DNA from 2 places in the Modicisalibacter sp. MOD 31.J genome. Region 1 is predicted to be linked to the other one. Evidence: predicted binding sites of a transcription regulator. Region 1 holds the regulator's gene; the other holds the start of a gene.
What was found. Region 1 encodes PhoB, which activates phosphate uptake and scavenging genes when phosphate is short. Its sites were predicted from a motif close to TGTCATANNNNTGTCANA; they were not measured.

Region 1 (10,931 bases):
GACGGCGTCCTTGAGAGCCTTGCCGGCCTTGAAGGCAACGGTCTTGCTGGCCGGGATGGTCAGCGACTCGCCGGTCTGCGGGTTCTTGCCGGTACGGGCCGCCCGCTCGCGCACGGTGAAGGAGCCGAAGCCGATCAGTGACACGTCCTGCCCCTTGGCCACGCTGCCGGTGATCTCGTCGAGAATCACGTTGAGCACCTGACTGGCCTTGTCCTTGGAAAGATCGGCACGCTCGGCAATCGCCGCCGCGAGTTCTGGCTTGCGCATATAGCCCTCCTGAAATGTGGCAGTGAAGACGGCAGCCTCGACTACCGTGGGTCTTGTTGTTCGTGACTTAGGTCGACGCGAACCCGCAGGTCTGCGGGGTATGACGCAACTAGATTAGCAACGGCGGCGCGGCCCGCGCCAGTTCGACTTTCCGCCGCACGCAGCGTCCTGTCAACGCAAAGCCCAACAAACGTCCGTTCTCGTCTTCCGCCAGGGCACTGAGATCGACGTCCTCGCCCTCGATCCGCCAGCGGTGAGGAACTTCCCGCGGGGGCAGGGCGACCACCGGGCAACAGGGGGTCTTGACGATCACCGGCCAGGGCCCGTAATTCACCGCGGTGGGCGTGCCGGAGAGCGTCGCCGCCAGCGCCTTGGCACTCGCCTGCAGCGGCTGGACATACATGGCATTGACGCCGTCCACGCAGGCCACGTCGCCCAGCGCGTAGATCCCCGGCGCCGAGGTGCGCAGGTAGCGGTCGGTGTGAATGCCCGCCGCACTGCTGGTGATGCCCGCCCGCTCGGCGAGCGTCGTGCGCGGTGCGAGGCCGGTGGCCACCAGCACCAGGTCGGCATCCAGCGCATGGCCGTCGTCCAGGGGCAGGCACACGTCGCCACCGTCGAGTTTCGGGGCCGTCACGTGGCGCCCCAGATGCAGCGCGATACCGGCGCCGGCGAGCTCGCCGGCCAGCGCGTGGCCCAGCGGCTCGGGGAGCAGGCGCGCCAGTGGCGCGCGCTCGGGGGCGATCATCGCCACCGCGTGGCCGGCGGCGGCCAGGTCGTTGGCATATTCACAGCCCACCAGCCCGGCACCGACGATCGCCACCCGGGCCGGCCGGCCGACGGCCTCCAGCGCGGCGTGAAAGGCGCGGTAGTCGTCGAGATCGTTGATGGTGAAGACCCGTCCGGCGAGCGCCGCGTCGATGGTGAAGGGCGGTTGCGGCGCGGCGCCGGTGGCGAGCACCAGCTCGTCGAAGGCCAGCCTCTCGGTGCCGAGCTGCAGCTCGCACGCCCCCGGGTCGACGGCATCGACCCGGGTGTGGGTACGCACCACCAGGTTCAGTTCGTCGGCGAGCGCCAGCGCCGAGCGGCTGGCCAGGGCGTCGGGGGCCAGCCCCTTGGCGAAGCCGGTGGACAGCAACGGCTTGGAATAGTCGTCACCGCTGTCGGCGGTGATCAGGGTGATCGGCCGTTGCGGCTGGTGGCGACGCAGGGCACGCGCCAGGCCGAGACCGGCCATGCCGCTGCCGAGCAGGATCAGAGGTGAGCTCATGCGGTTCCCTGGCATGATGATTCGAGGGTGACGGGCAATGAATGCCGCCATGGTACACTATCGCGTCCCATTTCCGACCCGGAGGCCGCCGTGCCCGAGGCGACATCCCTCCCGGCGAACGTCCCCCACTGGCGCCCCGCCGCGGCCTGGCGACCGGCGATGAGCGCCGCCTGGTGGCGCTGGCTGGCCTCGCGCGACTCGCTGACCCGGCGGCTGATCGCCGCGGCGCCACAGGGCTTCGCGGTACGCCTGCTCGCCCAGCGGCTCACCTGCCCGCGCCGCGACGAGGCCGTCGCACTGGGCATCCCCGCAACGCGCTACGTATGGTGCCGCGAAGTCGCGCTGTGCAACGGCGACACGCCCTGGGTCGTGGCCCGCTCGGTGGCCCCGCTGGAGCGCCTGGGCGGCCAGCGTCTCGGCCAGCTCGGCGAGCGCTCGCTGGGCAGCTGGCTGTTCCGCCAGCCGGGTCTCGAGCGCGGGCCGATCGAGATCACCCGCAGCGCACCGCCCTTCCATCCCGCCACCGGCCCCTGGGGGCGCCGCTCGCGGTTTCGTCACGGCCGCTTCGAGGTACTGGTCCAGGAGTTCTTCCTGGCGCGCATGGCGGATGAACTGGCGCTACCCAGACGCTAGACTGGGCGACGTTTGCCACCGGAGATCACCATGTCAGACAGCCCGCGTCCCACGGGGGCGGCGCGTTTTCATCCCGCGCGCCTGCCCGCCTTCCTGCATTTGACCCGGCTCGATCGGCCGATCGGCACCTGGCTGTTGATGTGGCCCACGCTGTGGGCGCTGTGGATCGCCGCCGAGGGCCTCCCCGAGCGCGCGACGCTGCTGATCTTCGTCGCCGGGGTCTACCTGATGCGCGCCGCCGGCTGCGTGATCAACGATTACGCCGACCGTCACTTCGACGGGCACGTCAAGCGCACCCGCGACCGCCCGCTGGCCACCGGTCGCATCGGCGAAGGCGAGGCCCGGGCACTGTTCGTCGCGCTGGTGGCCGCGGCCTTCGTGCTGGTCTGCTTCACCAACGCCTTCACGGTGATGCTCTCGGTGGGTGGCGTGGCGCTGGCCTTCGTCTACCCGTTCATGAAGCGCTACACCCACTGGCCGCAGGCGGTGCTCGGCGCGGCCTTCTCGTGGGCGATCCCCATGGCCTTCGGCGCCGTCCAGCAGCAGGTGCCGGTCGACGCCTGGCTGCTGTTCTTCGCCAACGTGGCCTGGACGGTGGCCTACGACACCGAATACGCCATGGTCGACCGCGACGACGACCTGACGATCGGCATCAAGTCCACCGCGGTGCTGTTCGGCGCCTACGACAAGCTGATGATCGGCCTGCTGCAGCTCGTCACGCTGACGCTGCTGGCGGTGGTCGGCGCGCGCCAGGCGCTGAACGGCTACTTCTGGGTCGGCCTGGCGGCGATGGCGGCGATCTTCGTCTACCAGCAGTGGCTGATCCGCGACCGCTCGCGGGAGCGCTGTTTCCGGGCGTTTCTCAACAATCACTGGGCGGGGCTGGTGCTGTTCGCGGGGATCGGCCTGGCGCTGTGGCCGGTGGTGTGAGGCCGGCGTCGTGGCCAGCATTGCGCCCGCGGCACGTTTGTCACAAGCTTGTCACATTAGCGCGTTGTAATCGTCATCGTCCTGTCACTGCCGGATGCTCGCCAATGGAGGACGAGATCCGCCACCGCACGAGGCCAGGGGAATGACATCCAAGACCGTGCTCATCGTCGACGACGAGCCCTCCATTCGCGAGATGATCGCCGTGGCGCTGGAGATGGCCGACTACCGGGTACTGGAGGCCGACAACGCCCAGGACGCCCACGCCCTGATCGTCGACGACCAGCCCGACCTGCTGCTGCTCGACTGGATGATGCCCGGCACCAGCGGCATCGAACTGGCGCGTCGCCTCAAGCGCGAGGAGACCACCGCCGAGTTGCCGATCATCCTGCTCACCGCCAAGAGCGAGGAGGACAACAAGATCCTCGGTCTCGAGGCCGGTGCCGACGACTACATCACCAAGCCGTTCTCGCCGCGCGAGCTGGTGGCCCGGCTCAAGGCCGTGCTGCGCCGGACCACGCCGCGTGGCATCGAGGACGCCGTCGAGGTCGAGGGGCTGATGCTCGATCCGGCCAGCCATCGGGTGTCGTCCCACGGCCAGGCCCTGGAGATCGGCCCCACCGAGTACCGTCTGCTGCAGTTCTTCATGACCCACCAGGAGCGCGCCTATACCCGCGGTCAGTTGCTCGATCAGGTGTGGGGCGGCAACGTCTACGTCGAGGAGCGCACCGTCGACGTGCACATCCGCCGCCTGCGCAAGGCGCTGGGCGAACCCCACCAGCATCTGATCCAGACCGTGCGCGGCACCGGCTACCGCTTCTCGGCAAGAGGCTGACCCCGGCCGATGTACTACTGGACCAACGAACTCTGGCGACTGGCCTATCTGGTCGGTGGACTGGGGGCGTTGGGCTGGGTGCTCGATGCCCCCGGCTGGGGGCTGGCCGGCGGCCTGGGGCTGTTCGTGTTCATCCACCTGCGTCACCTGCGCGAACTCTACGTCTGGCTGACCTATCACCCCGGCCGCGAGCCGCCGGTGGGCAGCGGCGTGTGGGGGGACCTGTTCGACCGGCTCTACAAGTACCAGAAGACCCAGCGGATGACCCAGGAACGGCTGCGCGACGTGATCCGCCGCGTCCAGGAGTCCTCCGAGGCGATGCGCGACAGCGTGGTGATGCTCGACAGCCGCGGCGACCTGGAGTGGTGGAATACCGCCGCCGAGAGGATGCTCGGCTTTCAGACCCGCCACGACCGCGGTCAGCACATCACCAACCTGCTGCGCGATCCGCGCTTCGTCGACTACTTCTACGCCCGCGACTATCGCGAGCCGCTGACCCTGCCCTCGCCGATCCGCGACGACCTGGTCCTGCAGTTCCAGATCACTCTCTACGGCGACGACGAACGCCTGGTGATGGCCCGCGACATCACCCGCCTGCACCGCCTGGAGCAGATGCGCCGCGACTTCGTCGCCAACGTCTCCCACGAGCTGCGCACGCCGCTGACCGTGCTCGCCGGCTATCTCGAGACCTACACCGAGTACGCCGATCAACTACCGCCGCGGTGGCAGCGCGGGCTCACCCAGATGCAGGAACAGACCACGCGCATGCAGAATCTGGTCAACGACCTGCTGCTGCTCTCGCGGCTCGAGACCGATCACCAGACCGAGCGCTCCACGCCGGTGGCGATCGACGACCTGCTGGAAAGCGTGCGCCGGGATACCGTCGCGCTCTCGGAGGGGCGCCACAGCATCCATGTCGAGATCGAGGATCCGCGCCGGCTCTCGGGGGTCGAGCAGGAACTGCGCAGCGCCGTCTCCAACCTGGCGTTCAACGCCGTGCGTTACACCCCCGAAGACAGCACCATCACCCTGCGCTGGCGCGCCTGGCAGGACGGCGCCGCGCTGGAGGTCGAGGACGACGGCGAGGGCATCGATCCGGTGCACATCCCGCGGCTCACCGAACGCTTCTACCGCGTCGACAAGGGCCGCAGCGCCGCCACCGGCGGTACCGGCCTGGGTCTGGCGATCGTCAAGCACGTATTGCTGCGCCACGACGCACGCCTGGAGATCGACTCCAATCCCGGCGAGGGCGCGCTGTTCCGCTGCGTGTTCCCCGCCGAGCGGCTGATCGAGGCCGACCCGGCGCTGGCCGACGCACAGCGGGCCTGATGACCGTCGCTGTACTGGCGGCGATTCCAGCCATGGAGGAGATCACCTTGGTGTTGTCGGAGGAGTGGAAAGCGATGCTGCCGCGGGCAGGCGCCCCCAGAAGCGCCCGTCGCCACGGGTCAGCCCCGCCTCGTCGAGCAGGGCCGTGAAGGTGGCATCAGGATCGAGATCCTGGAAACGGCGTGGATGCAGCCACTTGGCGATCCGCTCCAGGGCGACGATGCCGAACGGTCCCTGGTGAAAGCCGTGCCACAGGGCATAGCAGCGCCCCTGGCGCACCGCGGTCAGTTGTGTCCAGCCGGGCAGCGTCTCGCTCAGATGGCGCAGATCGTCCGCGATCTCATCGGCCGAGACACCGATGCCGACGCGTATGCCGTCGCCGGCCGCCCACTGACCGGCGGTGTTGAGGATCACCTCCGGTGGGTGAGCGAGCACCCACTCCTGGCTCAGGGTGGCGCCGCTCACCGGTGCCAGCTCGGCGGCCAGATTGCGCCCGCCGGCCCGCTCGACCAGATCGGCCAGCCCGCCGTCGAGGTTAGTGCGACAGCAGTCGACCTTGAGCCCGGGGGCGATGCTGATCAGCACCTCGGGGCGATGCTCGATCCCGGTCAGGCGCCGGTCGATGCGCGCCAGATGCCGCTCGATCAGCCGATCGACCGCCTCGGCGCGAGACTCTACGCCCAGCGCTTCGCCCAACAAACGCAGGCTCTGTGGCGTGTCGCGCAGGGGATGACGATTGAACTCGGTGTACAGGTAGGGAATGCCCACCCCATCGAGCACATCGGCCAGTGCCGAGCCCTCGATGCGCGAGCGTCGCGAGAGATCGAAGATCACCAGGTCCGGGGACAGCGCCAGCAGCGCCTCGGCATCGAGTTCCGGCGTCGAGGTCCGACTCAGGGCCGGCAGCGCCTCCAGCGCCGGCCAGCGTCGCACCAGCCGCGCCGCCATGGCGGTGTCGAAGACGCTCAGCGGATAGGCCCAGCCGGCGAGCCGCTCGGCCGGCGCATCGAGCAGCGTGAGCAGCGAGTAGAGCTGGCGCGGCTGGGCCAGGAAGATGCGCTGGGGTGGCGCCTCGAGGCGCACCTCGCGCCCGGCGAGATCGGTGACCCGACGCGGCCAGGCGCCCGAGGCATCGGCAGCGAAGGAGGAGGAGCAGAGCCCGAGCAGCAGCCAGGCGAGGATAATCGGCACGAAACGCATGGATGACTCCGTCGAGCACAACAAGAAAGGCGCCTCTCCTATTCGGCGACCCCATCGGTGAGCACGACCGGACGCCCCTGGGAGCAGGTCTCGAGGCGCGCCTCGATGCCATAGGCGGCGCGCAGCGACTCGGGGGTGATCGCCGTGCGCGGCTCACCCTCCGCCAGCAGGCCGTCGGGGCCGAGCAGCAGCACCCGGTCGCAGTGACGCAGGGCCAGGTTGATATCGTGTAACGCCATCAGGCAGGTCGCCCGCCGTCGGGCGATGGCATCGCGCACCGCCTCGATCAGCGCCAGCTGCCAGCGCAGGTCCAGCGCGCTGGTCGGCTCGTCGAGCAGCAGCAGTTCGGGCTCGCGCACCAGTACCTGGGCCAGGCCGACCATCTGGCGCTGGCCGCCGGACATCGCCGCCAGCCGCTTGAACGCCAGGGCTCGCAGCGAGAGGCGATCGAAGACCGACTCGATCAGCGTCTCGACGGCCTCGCGGGAGAGCTCCGGCCGCGCCACCCGGCAGGCACTCGCCACCGCCTCATAGGCCACCAGGCTGGTGGCCTGCGGCAGGGTCTGGGGCAAATAGCCGACGTGGCGCATGCGCTGCACGCCGCGCAGGGCCGACAGCCCGATCTCGCCGAGACGGATCTCGCCCCCGGCGGGGCGCAGGCCGGCGAGGGCCTGCAACAGGGTCGACTTGCCCACGGCGTTGGGGCCCAGCACGCCGACCAGCGAACCGGCCGGCAGCGTCGGCAGGTCCAGCCCCTGGAACACCCGGCGGTCCCGATAGCCCGTCGTCAGCCCGCTGACCGTCAGTCCCGTCATCTTGATCGCCATCACCCCCCCTTGCGCTGGCCGAGCAGCAGGGCCAGGAAACAGGGAATCCCCACCAGCGAGGTGACGATGCCCACCGGCAGCGCCAGACCGGGCACCAGCGACTCGCTGGCCACGGCGGCCAGGGTCAGCATCAGCGCCCCGGCCAGGACGCTGCCCGGCAGATAGAAGCGGTGATCCTCGCCCAGGGCGAGGCGCGCCATATGCGGCGCCACCAGGCCAATGAAGCCGATGGTGCCGACGAAGGCCACCGCGGCCAGCAGGCTGACGCGCAGCAGCGCCGTGCGCCGCAGCCGCGTGACCGGCACGCCGAAGCTGCGGGCATGCTCGTCGCCGGCGCGCAGCGCGGTCATCGCCCAACTGCGGCGCATGGCGAACGGCAGGCACAGCGCCAGCACCGCGGCGAGAATCGCCACCCGATCCCAGGAGGCCCGGGACAAGCTGCCCATGGTCCAGAACATCAGCTGCTGCAGGGCATCGGGGCTGGCCACCAGCTGTACCAACGCATTGACGGCGTTGAGCACGAAAACCAGGGCGATGCCGAACAGCACGATGATCTCGCGGCTGGCGCCGTAGAGGCCGGCGACCGCGTCGATGGCCAGGATCGAGACCGTGGCGAAGACAAATGCCATGGTAGCGATGGCGTAGTTGGACGGGATGCCGAGGGTATCGACACCGAGCACGATCACCAGCGAGGCGCCCAGCGTCGCGGCGGCGCCAACACCGAGCGTGAAGGGGCTGGCCAGCGGGTTGTTGAGCACCGTCTGCATCTCGGCCCCCGCCAGGCCCAGGGCAGCACCGACCAGGGCCGCCATCAGCGCCCCCGGCAGGCGGATCTGCCAGACGATCGCCTCGTCCAGCGGGCCCAGGGCGCCGGGATCGGCCAGTACATCCAGCAGCGAGTGGAAGCTCAGCCCGGCCGGACCGGTCGCCACATCGATCGCCAGTGCCGCGAGCACGCCCATGCACAGCCCTGCCAGGATCAGGGTCCGCCCCAGGGTGAAGCGTCCGTACGCCAGCGCCAGTCGGGAGGTCCGCTGCGGTCGTCGTAACACGAAAGGTCTCTCATCGGTCAGGGAGCCAGGGGGCAGCACAGACCTTGCCCCGGCAAAGCCGGTCGGATGATAAATATTATCAAATGCAATTGCAAAAAATCATGAAAATGTGCCCCGCTCGCGAGGCACGAGCGGGGCGCGAGGTCAACGCAGCGGTGGGCAGCGCGACCCGCACCGGGGGTCAGCCGGCGGTAGGGGTTGTGCCACATCCGTACCGCGCCGGCCCGATGATCGAGGTTTCGACCGAAAGCAGGGCCAAGATGCCATCATTCTCGCAGCGCTGCGAAAGCCGCTCACGAGAGAGGTCGCCCGGATGGGGCTCGGCTCTCCCCGAGAATATCGAGCGGCTTGCCATCCAGTGTCGCGGTCTCCAGACCGAGCACCCGGGCGAAGGTCGCGCCGGGATCGTCCATGCGGCGCAGGCCGTTGGCGGGCAGGGCCTGGCCGGCACGCACCCCCGAGCCATGAAAGATCGCCAGCCCCAGGTTGGAGGCAAAGTCGGTACTCGCGGACGGAATCTGAGGGCCGTGATTGGCGCCGGCGCTCTGCACCGGGGCGACGGTGTCGCCACGCCGGTTGACCCCCCACACGAAACCCGAGGCATAGGCGAACAGCACGTCGCCCCGATGCTCGCCCCAATAGCCCAGTATACCGGCATCCTCACCCTTCACGGCCAGTGCCACCACGTTGCGCTCGCCGGCGGGCGTGTCCACGTACCAGGTCGTCAGGGCCTTGAGGATCCGGGTCTGGACGTCGGCGACGTCGGGCACCGCGACGAGATCACGGTTGACGAAGATCTCCAGCCCCCCGCGTTCGTCCTTGAGAAAGGCGCGGCTGCGCTCGATGACCGGCCGCCCCCGGTCATCGAGCGTGCACAGATCGAATTCGGCCAGTCGGCGATGAATGTCACACAGGTAGTGATTGGGCACGTCGCCGTGGTCGGAGGCGAGCACCAGCAGCGTGTCCTCGCGGCATCCCGCCAGCAGCCGCCCGACCGCATCGTCGAGCAGCCGGTAGGAACACCGGATCGCCTCCAGATACTCGGCCTGCCGGGTCGCCGAAAAGAACGGGGAAGCCGGGTCACAGTAGGCCAGGCACGTGTGGTGGGTCTCGTCGTTGAGACGGAACACCGTGGCGAACAACGAGAAGTCTTCCTCGTCGAGCAACGTCAGCGCGCTGTCGACCAGCCACTCCAACTGATAACGCCCCTCCTCGAAGCTGGTCTCGTGATAGAGGGTGTCGGGGTCGGCGGATACCGCCCACTTGGCGATGAACGGGCCATGACGCCGAATCAGGCGATCCGCCAGGGCCGGTTGATTGCTCAATTGCTCCGGGATCGTGATCTGCGACTGCAGCAGGTCGAGCCGGCCCGTGGCGATGTCGTGAGCCAGCAGCTTGAAACGCACCTGACCGGCCCCGTGCGCGGTATCCACCGGCAGCCAGCCGCTCCATTCCCCGACGTCCAGTGTCGTGTGCTGCGCATCCAGGCTCAGCGACACGCGGCCATCGCCTTCAGGGGTCAGGGTCACCGGCAGGGACCCCCCGCCATTCAGGCGAATCGCGGCGTGGTATTCCCCGGCGGAACGCTCGATGGGCAGCCGGTTGTGTTTCTGATGGTGCGCCAGGGTGCCACTCGGTGGCCAGCCCAAGGCTTCGTGCTGGGGGACCTCGGGCCATGCCGCGGGGTCACTGGTGTGCAGGCCCGCCGAGGCCAGTTCCATCGGTGCCGGCCCCTGACCGCTCCAGTATGGCGCCAGGCAGAGGTCGTGCTCACCCGTCGGCACGAGAGACTCGGGAAAGTGTACCAGGGCACACTTCTTCCCCGCCTCGTTCATCAGTTCCAGCAGATGGCGCGTGTCTCGCGGCGGCATGCGCTGCCCGACCCAACTGTTACCCGGCGCCTGACCGCTGAGGAAGGTCACGAAGTTGGTGTCTCCCCAGGTCGAGATATAGGGCATCAAGCGGGTCGTGGTGCCCTCGTCGCGCAGGCGCTGGATATTGGGCAAGGCCCCTTCGTCGCAGAACCGGTCGACGAGCTCGGGAATGAGACCGTCGACCCCCAACAGCAGAACTTTCTCGAGATGACTCATCGACTACTCCGTGGCGGTGATAGGGAAGGCTTTCAGGCGTCGAGGCGGTAGCGTTCGATGACCTCGGTATCGACCTCGATGCCCAGCCCGGGGCTGTCGGGAACCGCCACGCAACCCCGCTTATTGAGGGCGAATTCGCCGCCGATCAGTGCCTGACGGAACGGGTGCGCCGACTGGTCGTATTCGAGCATGGGCTCGTCGGGCGTCAGCGATAGCGGCTGCGGGGGCAGACTGGCGATGAACTGCACCGCCGCGGCCAGACCGATGCCGGTGCCCCAGACATGCGGGATCAACGGCACATGCCAGGCCTGGGCCAATGCGGAAATCTTGCAACACTCGGTGATGCCGCCGGCGGCACCGAGATCGGGCTGCACGACGTCCAGCGCGCCGTCACTGATCAAGTCGCGAAAGCCGATCTTGGAATACTCGTTCTCGCCGGCGGCGATGTAGGTCCGCGAAAGTCCCTTGAGCTCACGATAGCCATGGCGATTTTCCGGGCTC
Region 2 (10,931 bases), on a different contig from region 1:
AGAAATGCGCGGCGTGGACATGGCCGTTCTCGCCGGCGCTCATCACGTCGGCACGCCGCGTGTAGCGCGTGATGCCCAGCGTCCGGGCGGCTTCCACCACCGCGTCGAGTACCGGCTCGCCAGCGTGCCGACGCGACTCCGGCGCCATGAAGAGGAGTTCGTAACCGCTGTCGAGTGAGGTCATTTGATGGCTCCTGCCAGGGTTTTCACGACACCGAACGTCGCCATGCCCAGGGCCGTCATGCCCAGGGAGCCGGCGACGTGCAGCGCGATACCGCCGAGGGCCATGCCCCACTTGCCCGACTGCAGGGTGGTGAGCATCTCGGCGGAAAAGGTCGAGAAGGTGGTCAGGGCACCGAGAAAGCCAGTGACGACGAACAGCCGCCATTCCGGGGAAAGCTGCGGCAACTGGGCGAACAGCGCGATCGCCACGCCAATCAACCAGGCGCCCAGCCAGTTGGCGGCCAGCGTTCCGGGGGGCAGCGAGGGAAACAGCGCGTTGAGCCACAGGCCCAGCAACCAGCGCAGATTGGCGCCGATCGCCGCGCCCGCGCCGATGGCCACTACCGATGTCCACATGAAGCGATCCTTCCTGTTGCCTGACGAAAACGTGCAACACGAAGCGAACGAGGCGGCGGGAGACACGACGACACCTGCTACGCACGCACCTCGGGCGCTTCGCAGGCATCATCAATCGCGTGAGCGATGGTTCGGCGTCGTTGGTTGCCTGATCAAGGCGACGCCCGGAGGTATGCCATCTCCGAGTCGTCACTAGATGTAGCATGGCCGCCGGCCGGCTTCAAGCCGCCGCCATGCCGTAGACGATCAGCCGTAGCGGCCGGTGATGTAGTCCTCGGCCTTCTTGGTGTGCGGGTTGGAGAACATCATCCGCGTGTCGTTGTACTCGATCAGCTCACCGAGGTGGAAGAACGCCGTGTAATCCGCCACGCGGGCGGCCTGCTGCATGTTGTGGGTGACCGTGACGATGGTGAACTGCTGCTTGAGCTTGTCCATCAGGTCCTCGATGGTCGCCGTCGAGATCGGATCGAGCGCCGAGGTCGGCTCGTCCATCAGGATCACGTCGGGCTGCACGGCGATGGCCCGGGCGATGCACAGCCGCTGCTGCTGGCCCCCCGACAGCGAGGTGCCCGGCTGATGCAGCTTGTCCTTGACCTCGTTCCACAGCCCGGCATCGCGCAGCGCCCGCTCGACCAGCTCGTCCTGCTCGCTCTTGCGACCCACCAGATCGTGCATGCGCGGCGCATAGGCGATGTTCTCGTAGATCGACTTGGGGAACGGATTGGGCTTCTGGAAGACCATGCCCACCCGGCGGCGCAGCGCCACCTCGTCCATCTTCGCCTCGTTGACGTCGCGGCCGTCCATCTCCACCAGCCCTTCGATGCGTACACTCTTGATCAGGTCGTTCATGCGGTTGAGGCAGCGCAGGAAGGTCGACTTGCCGCAGCCCGAGGGGCCGATCAGCGCGGTGACGTTCTTCTGGTAGACATCGATGTTGATGTTCTTGAGCGCCTGGTGCTCGCCGTACCAGAGGTTGAGATCGCGCACGCGAATGCTCAGCTCGTGGTTGGCCTCCTCGTTGCGGTTGACCGGCTCGCCCGGCTGCCCCGTCTGCGGCGCGTGAGGTCGGGTGGGATCGCCCGTTGGCATGTCGTGGGTCTGCCCCTTGGTCCGGAGAATCTGTTCGTTGAGCATGAATCGTGTCCTCGACAGTGTCGCCGACTTACCAGCGACGTTCGAATTTCTTGCGCAGCAACACGGCGGTGGCGTTGAGCGTGATCAGCACGGCCAGCAGGACCAGAATGCCGCCGGCGGTCTTCTCGACGAACGCCGGACTCGGGTCGCCCGCCCAGGTGAAGACCTGCGCCGGCATCACCGTGGCGGCATTGGCGAAGGAGGCCGAGACGTCGGGGATGAAAGCCACCATGCCGACGATGATCAGCGGCGCGGTCTCGCCCATCGCCTGGGCCATGCCGATGATCGAGCCGGTCAGGATGCCCGGCAGCGACAGCGGCAGGACATGATCGCGCACCACCTGCCAGCGCGAGCAGCCCACGCCGAAGGCGGCCTGGCGGATACCGTCCGGCACGCTGCGCAGCGCCGTGCGGGTGGCGATGATGATCACCGGCAACGTCATCAGCGCCAGGGTCAGCCCGCCCACCAGCGGCGAGGAGCGCGGCACGCCGAAGAAGTTGATGTAGATCGCCAGCCCCAGCAGACCGAAGAGGATCGAGGGTACCGCGGCGAGGTTGTTGATGTTGATCTCGATGATCTGGGTGAGATGGTTGTCGGGCGCGAACTCCTCGAGATAGACCGCGGTCATCACCCCGATCGGGAAACACACCGCCATGGTCACGATCAACGTCATCACCGTGCCCATCGCCGCCGCGGCGATGCCCGCCATCTCCGGCATGCGCGAGTCGCCGGTGGTGAAGAAGGTGGTGTTGAAGCGCAGCTCGGCACGCCCCTGTTCGGCCAGGCGGTCGACGAGCCGGCGCTGCTTGGCGCTGAGCTTCGAGTCGTGCCCCTTGAGGTACTGATCGACGGCGCTGTCGGCGATCACCCACTCCATGCGCTGGGTGCCGAGCAGGTCGGGATCGTCCTCCATGCGCGAGGGGATCAGGCGCAGATAGCCGCGGCTGACCAGCGAGCGAACGTCGTCGCCCACCGCCGCGGGCGGGATCTCGCGGGCCTGCTCGCTGTAGGTCACCTCGACCTGGATCTGGGCCTGCTGGAAGGCCGGCAGGCCCTTGGCCAGCATGTCGCCGATGAACACCACCAGGAAGGTCGCGGCGAGGATCAGCGCGCCCATCGACATCCGCTTGAGGTTGGCCGAGCGGCGATGGCGCCGCTTGAGCTGGGCGGTGATGGCGTCGAAGGATTGGCTCATGAGCGTAACGAACCTCGTCGTGTCACAGGTTGTTGGAGCGGTACTTTTCGCGGAAACGGCGAATCATCAGTACCGACACCATGTTGAGGACCAGGGTGACCACGAACAGCACCAGACCCAGGGCGAAGGCGGAGAGCGTCTCGGCACTCTCGAACTCCTGGTCGCCGGTCAGGGCGGCGACGATGCGCACCGTCACCGTGGTCATGTCCTCGAGCGGGTTGGCGGTCAGGTTGGGGCGCATGCCGGCAGCCATGACCACGATCATGGTCTCGCCCAGCGCCCGGGAGACCGCCAGCAGCGACGCCGAGATGATCCCCGGTAGCGACGCCGGCAGCACCACGCTCCTGATGGTCTCGCCCTTGGTCATGCCCAGCGCCAGCGAGCCCTCGCGCATGCTGTCGGGCACCGCATTGATCACGTCATCGGAAAGCGACGAGATGAAGGGAATGATCATGATCCCCATCACCACGCCCGGCGCCAGGGCGTTGTTGTAGGAGGCGTCGAGGCCGAAGAAACCGGCGATGTCGACGATGATCGGCGCCACGGTGATCGCCGCGAAGAAGCCATAGACCACGGTGGGAATGCCCGCCAGCACCTCCAGCACCGGCTTGGCCAGGGTACGCACCCGCGGCGGCGCGAATTCGGCCATGTAGATCGCCGCCAGCAGGCCGACCGGAATCGCCACCAGCATGGCGATCAGGGAAATGATGAAGGTGCCGGCGAACAACGGTACCGACCCGAACTGGGCGCCGCCGGCGGACTCGCCACCGCGTCCGGCCGCGGCGAGGAAACTGTCGCCCGGCGACCAGGTGGTGCCGGTCAGGAAATCCCACAGGCCCTGCATCTGGAAGAAACGGATCGCCTCGGAAACGATCGACAGCAGGATGCCGAAGGTGGTGACGATCGATACCAGGGCCGCCCCCGCCAGCGCCAGGCGGATCACCCGCTCGATGGCCTGACGTGCGTGGAAGTCGGGACGCACCTGCCTGACCCCCACGAACAGCCCGATGGCGGCGATCACCAGGCTCGCGGCGAGCAGGTAGGGAGTGGGAATCTCGGCACCCAGCAGCAGCATGACGAAAGCGCCGACGGCGCCCACCGCGATGGCCGGGCCGGCCGTGGCCAGCACCGAGAACCAGGCATATTGATCGGGCTGGGCGTACATCGCCACCCCGGCCTGGCGCGTCCGGGAGGCCTTGGCGCGTGCCACGATGAAGGCGATCAGCCCGAGCACCGCCAAGGCCACACAGAATGTCAGAAACGTCAGATTGGACAGCATAATCGGTCTCTCGCTACGGCCCCGTCACCTGGGGGACGGCACCCCAAGGCCGGGGCCTGACATGAAAACGGGCCGACGACTCGCGTCGCCGGCCTCGTTCATGCGGCGACGCAGCTTACTTGAGGTCGGCCAGTTCGAGTTTGTCGTGGTTCTCGACCTGCTGGCGCTGTGCCTGGCGCATGTCGTCCGGCAGCGGGATCAGACCCAGGCCCTTCAGGTAACCCATCGGACCGATCATCTTCTCGGTCATGAACAGGTTGGCGTACTCGTACATCGCCGGCACGCTGTCGGCGTGCTGGTTCTTGACGTAGAAGAACAGCGAGCGTGACACCGGGTACTCGCCGGAGCTGATCGCCTCGGGCGTGGGCTCGACGCCATCGATGCTGGCACCGATCAGGGTGTCGGAATTCTCTTCCAGGTAGGAATACCCGAAGATGCCGAAGGCGTCGGTGTCCTCGGCCAGACGCTGAACGATCAGGTTGTCGTTCTCGCCGGCGTCGATGTAGGCGCCATCCGAGCGGATGTCGGTGTAGGCTTCGCCGCCATAGGCCTTCATGTCTTCGGAGGCGGCTTCCATCACCAGCTCCTCGAAGGCGTCACGGGTACCGGAGGTGGTGGGCGGCCCGTAGACGGAGATCTCGCGATCGGGCAGCGACGAATCGATGTCGCTCCACTTCTTGTAGGGGTTGTCGACCAGCTTGCCGTCCTGCGGCACCTTGGCGGCCAGCGCCAGGAAGATCTGCTCGCGGCTCAGATCGATCGGCTCGTTGCTGCTCGATTCGGCGAAGGCGATCCCGTCGTAGCCGATCGTCGCCTCGGTGATGTCGGTGACACCGTTCTTCTCGCAGCGTTCGAACTCGGACGTCTTCATGCGACGCGAGGCGTTGGTGATGTCCGGGGTATCGTCACCGACACCGGCACAGAACAGCTTCAGGCCGCCGCCGGAGCCCGTGGATTCGATGACCGGCGTCGGATAGTCGGTGGTCGCACCGAACTCTTCCACGACATAGCTGGCAAACGGGTAGACCGTGCTCGAGCCGACGATGCGCAGCTGCTCGCGGGCCTGGGCGACACCGACCACGCCCATCACGGCGGCGGCAACGGCGGTGGTCTTCAGGATGCGGTTCATGCGGGTAACTCCTGTCGATGAGAGTGTTCAACCTTCGCGGAACCCAAGATGCCGCACAAAGATGACAGCTTCGTGACAGTCGACAGGCGTGGCGAGTTGGACCGGAAATCCCTTCCCGGTCACACACTGGCCGCGTGCTGAGACGCTTAGGGAAATGCTGAATAAATCGACGAGCGGGATGAAGCGCGAGGCGCATGGAACGCAGAAAACGAGGCATAACATGAAGTTAGGCGAGTTTTCGAGTACCACGCAACGAAGCGATTCGCTCGCGCAGGCATTTATACAGCGTTTCCTTAGCCGTAGCGCCCGGTAATGTAGTCCTCCGTGCGGCTATCGCCGGGCTGAGTGAAGATCTTCGGCGTCTCGTCGCACTCGATCAGCTCGCCCAGGTACATGAAGGCGGTGACATCCGAGACCCTGGCCGCCTGCTGCATGTTGTGGGTGACGATGACGATGGTGTAATCCGCTTTCAGCTCGTTGATCAGATCCTCGATGTAGCCGGTGGAGATCGGATCGAGCGCCGACGTCGGCTCGTCGAGCAGGATCACCTCGGGCTTCACGGCGATGGTCCGGGCGATGCACAAGCGCTGCTGCTGGCCCCCCGACAGCGCCTGGCCGTTCTGGTGAAGCTTGTCCTTGACCTCGTCCCACAGCGCCGCCTTCTCGAGGGCCCACTGCACACGGTTTTCCATGTCGCGCTCGTTGAGGCGCTCGTAGAGGCGCACACCGAAGGCGATGTTGTCGTGCACCGTCATCGGAAACGGCGTGGGCTTCTGGAAGACCATGCCGATCCGCGCCCGCAGCAGGTTGGTATCGACCCGGGCATCGTTGATGTTCTGACCGTCGAGCTGAATGGCGCCTTCGCTGCGCATCCCCGGATAGAGATCGTGAATGCGGTTGAAGCAGCGCAGCAAGGTCGACTTGCCGCAGCCGGACGGCCCGATGAAGGCAGTGACCTGATTGGCGGGCACGTCCATGCTGATCGACTTGAGCGCCTGGAAACTGCCGTAATAGAAATTCAGATCCTCGACCCGGAGCTTCGCCTCGGCATCGGCGACGGCCGGCCTGGCCTGATCCCAGGCCTCCGGACGGGAGAAACGGGGGACCAGGCCTTCGGATGCGGTGGTCATGGGCAACTCCTCTTGAGCATTGGCTAGCCGCGCTGGCGCGAGACGACACGGGCGACGATGTTCAGCAGCAGGATCGCCACCGTGAGCAGTAGCGCCCCCGCCCAGGCCAGTTCGACCTGCCGCGGGATGAACGAATTGATGGTCATGTTCTGGTAGAGCGTCATGGGCAGGTTGGGCATCTCGCTGTTCAGATCGAAGAAGTTCCACTGATTGGAGTTCAACGAGGTGAACAGCAACGGCGCCGTCTCGCCGCTGATCCGCGCACAGCCCAGCAGAATGCCGGTGACGATGCCGGCGCGGGCGCCGGCGTAGCAGACGCGCGTCACCACCCACCAGCGATGCGCCCCGAGGGCGGCGGCCGCCTCGCGCAGGGTGTTGGGCACCAGCAGCAGCATGTCCTCGGTGGCGCGGATCACCACCGGGATGATGATCACGGTCAGCGACAGCGCCCCCGCCCAGCCGGAGAAGTGCCCGGTCTGCAGGACCACCACGGCATAGATGAACAGCCCGACGATGATCGACGGCGCCGACAGCAGCACGTCGTTGATGAAGCGGATGACACTCGCCAGCCGCGACTTGCCGCCGTATTCGGCGAGCCAGGTGCCCGCCGCCACGCCGATGATCGAGCCGAACAGCGTGCCCAGCGCAGTCATGATCAGGCTGCCGAGAATCGCGTTGCCCAGCCCGCCGCCATTCATCTGGGTGCGCTCGGTGAAGACCGACAGCGACAGCGCCGCGCCGCCCTTGACCACCAGCGACCAGAGGATCAGCAGCAGCCAGGCGATACCGAAAGCGGCCGCCGCGATGCAGAAGCCCATGATCACGCGGTTGATCAGGCGTCGACGTTGATAGACGGAATACATGCGCGCCTCCTCAGGCCGACTTGCGGTCATAGCGGTTGAGCATCAGGCGGGCGATTGCCAGCACGATGAAGGTGATCACGAACAGCAACAGTCCCAGCGCCAGCAGCGCCGAGCGCTGGATGCCATCCGCCTCCGGGAACTGGTTGGCGATCAGGGCGGCGATCGAGGTGCCCTGCCCGGTCAGGGTGGCGTGGAAGAACAGGTTGTTGCCGATCACGAAGGTCACCGCCATGGTCTCGCCCAGCGCCCGGCCCAGGCCGAGGATCACCCCGCCCACCAGGCCGCCGCGTACCGAGGGAAAGATCACGCTGCGCACCACTTCCCAGGTGGTACAGCCCAGCCCATAGGCGGATTCGCGCATGATCGGCGGCACCGTGACCATGACGTCACGGGTAATGGCGGTGATGAACGGGATGATCATCACCGCCAGGATCAACCCCGCCGTCGCCAGGCCGGTGCCGGCGGGAAACAGCGTGGGGAAATGACTCTGCAGGAACGGCGCCAGCACCTCGACGCCCCACATGCCATAGATGATCGAGGGCACCCCGGCGAGCAGCTCGACGGTGATGCCCAGCGGGCGTCGCAGCATCACCGGGCATTTCTCGGTGAGGAAGATGGCGATGCCGAACGACACCGGCACGGCGATGACGATCGCGATCAGCGAGGTGATCAGGGTGCCGTAGACCGCCGGCAGGGCACCGAATTTCTCGATGTTGGCCGCCCAGCGGTCGATGGTGAAGAAGTCCAGGCCGAAGGTCTGCAGCGCCGGCCAGCCGGAAACCACCAGCGAGGCCAGGATCGCGCCCAGCAGCAGCAGCACGAACAGCGCGAACAGCCGGGTGGTGGTCTCGAAAAGCCGGTCGATGAAGCCGTTGCGCTTCAGCGCGCTCAGCTCGTTGTCGCTCGCGCCCAGCAAGTGCCGGGCATCGGAGGTCGTTGACGTGGTCATGGAAAGCATCGAGTCCCTTGGCAGCGGCGGGGACGACGCCCCGCCCGAGGAGAGGCTGCCGACGACGAAAGACTGCGGGCGATGGCCCGCAGCCGGTCGGCGCTGGCGTCCGGTTACTGCTGCGTCCAGACCTTCTTGCCGTCGGGGCCTTCGATCTGACGCCACTTGTCCTCGACCATCGCGGCGACGTTCTTGGGCATCGGCACGTAGTCGAGTTTCTCGGCGGCGGCGTTGCCGTTCCGGTAGGCCCAGTCGAAGAACGTCAGGGCTTGCTTGGCGGCCTTGGCGTCCTGAACCTGCTTGTGCATGAGGATGAAAGAGGCCCCGGTGATCGGCCAGCTCTTCTCGCCGGGCTGGTTGGTCAGCACCAGGTAGAAGCCGGGGGCGTTCTTCCAGTCGGCGTTGGCGGCGGCGGCCTTGAAGCTCTCGATGCTCGGCTCGACGTAGTCGCCGGCCTGGTTCTGCATGGTCACGTAGTTGAGGTCGTTCTGCTGGGCATAGGCGAACTCGACGTAACCGATCGCCCCGCCGGTGCTGGCGACCTGGTTGGCGACACCGGCGTTGGCCTTGGCGCCCACCCCGGCGGGCCAGGCCACGGACTTGCCTTCACCGATGCTGTTGGCGAAATCGTCGCTGACCTGGGCCAGATAATGCGTGAACAGGAAGTTGGTGCCCGAGCCCTCGGCGCGGTAGACCGGGGTGATGGCGGCATCGGGCAGCTCGAGGTCCGGGTTGAGCTTGGCGATCTCGGCGTCGTTCCAGCGGGTGATCTTGCCCTGATAGATGTCGGCCAGGGTCTTGCCGTCCAGCTTGAGCTGGCCCTGGGAGATCCCGTCGATGTGCACGACCGGCACCACGCCACCCATCACCATGGGCCACTGCATCAGGCCATGCTGCTCGAGCTCTTCGGGCTTGAGCGGCGCATCGCTGGCACCGAAGGTCACGGTCTTGGCGACGATCTGCTTGATGCCGCCCCCGGAACCGATCGCCTGGTAGTTCAGGCCGACCCCGGTCTTGTCCTGATAGGTGTCCGCCCACTGGGAATAGACGGGATAGGGAAAGGTGGCGCCGGCGCCGGTAATGCTCTCCGCCGCGCTGGCGACATGCGCCCCCAGGACCAGTGAGCCGGTGAGCAGTGTGGCTGCGACACGCTTCAACATGGGACTTCTCCTCGCTTGTTCGATGGGCCCGCCCCATCGGGGCGGACTGAGCTTGAGCGAGGTAAAGATTAGTCGGGCAATATGTCGCTTCCGTGTCAGTTGCGAGTCAGGCCGCTGCCGATGCCTGGCGCAGGGCGGGCCCCGACAGCAGACGAACCCCGACGTTGCCGATCACCGCGGCACCGACCATGGTCAGCACCATGGGCCAGGCACTGGGAATCTGGAAGCCCCCGACCAGCACCCCGGCCAGCGCCCCGCAGGAGAACTGGATGCTGCCCTGCATGGCGGTCGCCGTGGCGCTCATGTGCGGGAAGTGATCGAGCATCGACGACATGGCGTTGGGACCGATCAGCCCCTGCATGCCGACGAACACCACCAGCAGCGGGACCACCGTGTACAGCGAATCCCAGCCCAGGGCGAAGACCGCCAGCAGCACGAGCCCCATGGTCAGCTGGATCGCCAGGCCCCAGAGCAGATTGTTCTGCGGCGTGAAATAGCGCAGCAGGCGGATATTGACGCGATTGGAGGCCGACATCACCACGATGTTGGCGCCGAACACGAAGGGATAGGCCGCCGGCGACAGGTCGAAATACTCCATGTAGAGGAACGGCGATCCGGTGATGAAGGCGAACATCCCGGCGAAGGACATCGACACCGCACAGATGTAGCCCATCGCCTCGCGATGGGCGAGGACGCTGCGATAGTTGCCGAGCACCTGCACGAAGTTCGGCGCGTCCGGATCGCGGCCGTGGGTCTCGGGCAGATAACGGTGCAGCAGCCACATCACGAAGCCCGCATAGCCGGCGAGGAAGGCGAAGATCAGCCACCAGTCCGCCAGATAGAGCAGCACGCTGCCCAGTGCCGGGGCCACCAGGGGTGCCAGCATCAGGATCATCACCATCGTCGACAGGACCTTGGCCGCCTCGCGCCCGCTGAAGCAGTCACGCACGATCGCCGCCGAATTGACCACCGAGGCCCCGCCGCCCAGTGCCTGCAGGAAACGCAACGCCCAGAGCATCTCCAGCGACTCCACCTGGGTGATCGCCAGACTGGTCAGCAGAAACACCGACACCCCGCCGAGCAGCACCGGGCGACGCCCGAGACGGTCCGACAACGGCCCGAAGATCAGTTGGCCGAGGGCGAAGCCGAACAGGAACAGGCTCACCGACAGCTCGGTCAGGTGCACGCTGGCGTCGACGGTCCTGGCCAGCGCCGGAATGGCGGGAAGATAGGCATCGATCGCCAGCGGCGCGATGGCCGTATTGGCCGCCACCAGCAGAGCGATCCGTCGAGGAGTGATCGGCGACATGAGTTTCCTTACATCAATGAACGATCGGGTCGGGCGACCATCATAGCAGGCCCGGGCGATTGCCCGGGCGATACCGCCCATTAGGGAAACACTGCACAAATACCTGCACGAACTCGGCGTCCCCGACGAATCGCCGCGTTGCGCGGTGCCGGAACGCCAGCCCGGTCGGAATCCTCACATATACCCCATATGCTGCGGTTCCTG

Region 2: the regulator PhoB is predicted to act here: its motif matches at 5,377-5,394, upstream of KGR00_RS16620 (PstS family phosphate ABC transporter substrate-binding protein).

What each region holds. Positions count from the first base shown of each region.
Region 1 covers NZ_JAGXFF010000003.1:372,638-383,568, reverse strand. Annotated here, with positions in the region: gene KGR00_RS12405 (HU family DNA-binding protein) at 1-369, opposite strand, end outside; gene KGR00_RS12400 (FAD-dependent oxidoreductase) at 377-1,537, opposite strand; gene KGR00_RS12395 (chorismate lyase) at 1,628-2,170, shown strand; gene ubiA (4-hydroxybenzoate octaprenyltransferase) at 2,201-3,100, shown strand; gene phoB (phosphate regulon transcriptional regulator PhoB) at 3,243-3,932, shown strand; gene phoR (phosphate regulon sensor histidine kinase PhoR) at 3,942-5,261, shown strand; gene KGR00_RS12375 (ABC transporter substrate-binding protein) at 5,304-6,461, opposite strand; gene KGR00_RS12370 (ABC transporter ATP-binding protein) at 6,500-7,288, opposite strand; gene KGR00_RS12365 (iron ABC transporter permease) at 7,288-8,340, opposite strand; gene KGR00_RS12360 (alkaline phosphatase family protein) at 8,634-10,430, opposite strand; gene KGR00_RS12355 (mandelate racemase/muconate lactonizing enzyme family protein) at 10,463-10,931, opposite strand, start outside.
Region 2 covers NZ_JAGXFF010000004.1:577,051-587,981, reverse strand. Annotated here, with positions in the region: gene KGR00_RS16645 (DUF190 domain-containing protein) at 1-184, opposite strand, end outside; gene crcB (fluoride efflux transporter CrcB) at 181-579, opposite strand; fluoride riboswitch at 675-771, opposite strand; gene pstB (phosphate ABC transporter ATP-binding protein PstB) at 826-1,668, opposite strand; gene pstA (phosphate ABC transporter permease PstA) at 1,742-2,908, opposite strand; gene pstC (phosphate ABC transporter permease subunit PstC) at 2,931-4,187, opposite strand; gene KGR00_RS16620 (PstS family phosphate ABC transporter substrate-binding protein) at 4,303-5,316, opposite strand; gene pstB (phosphate ABC transporter ATP-binding protein PstB) at 5,610-6,446, opposite strand; gene pstA (phosphate ABC transporter permease PstA) at 6,470-7,309, opposite strand; gene pstC (phosphate ABC transporter permease subunit PstC) at 7,320-8,258, opposite strand; gene pstS (phosphate ABC transporter substrate-binding protein PstS) at 8,372-9,418, opposite strand; gene KGR00_RS16595 (Bcr/CflA family multidrug efflux MFS transporter) at 9,525-10,727, opposite strand.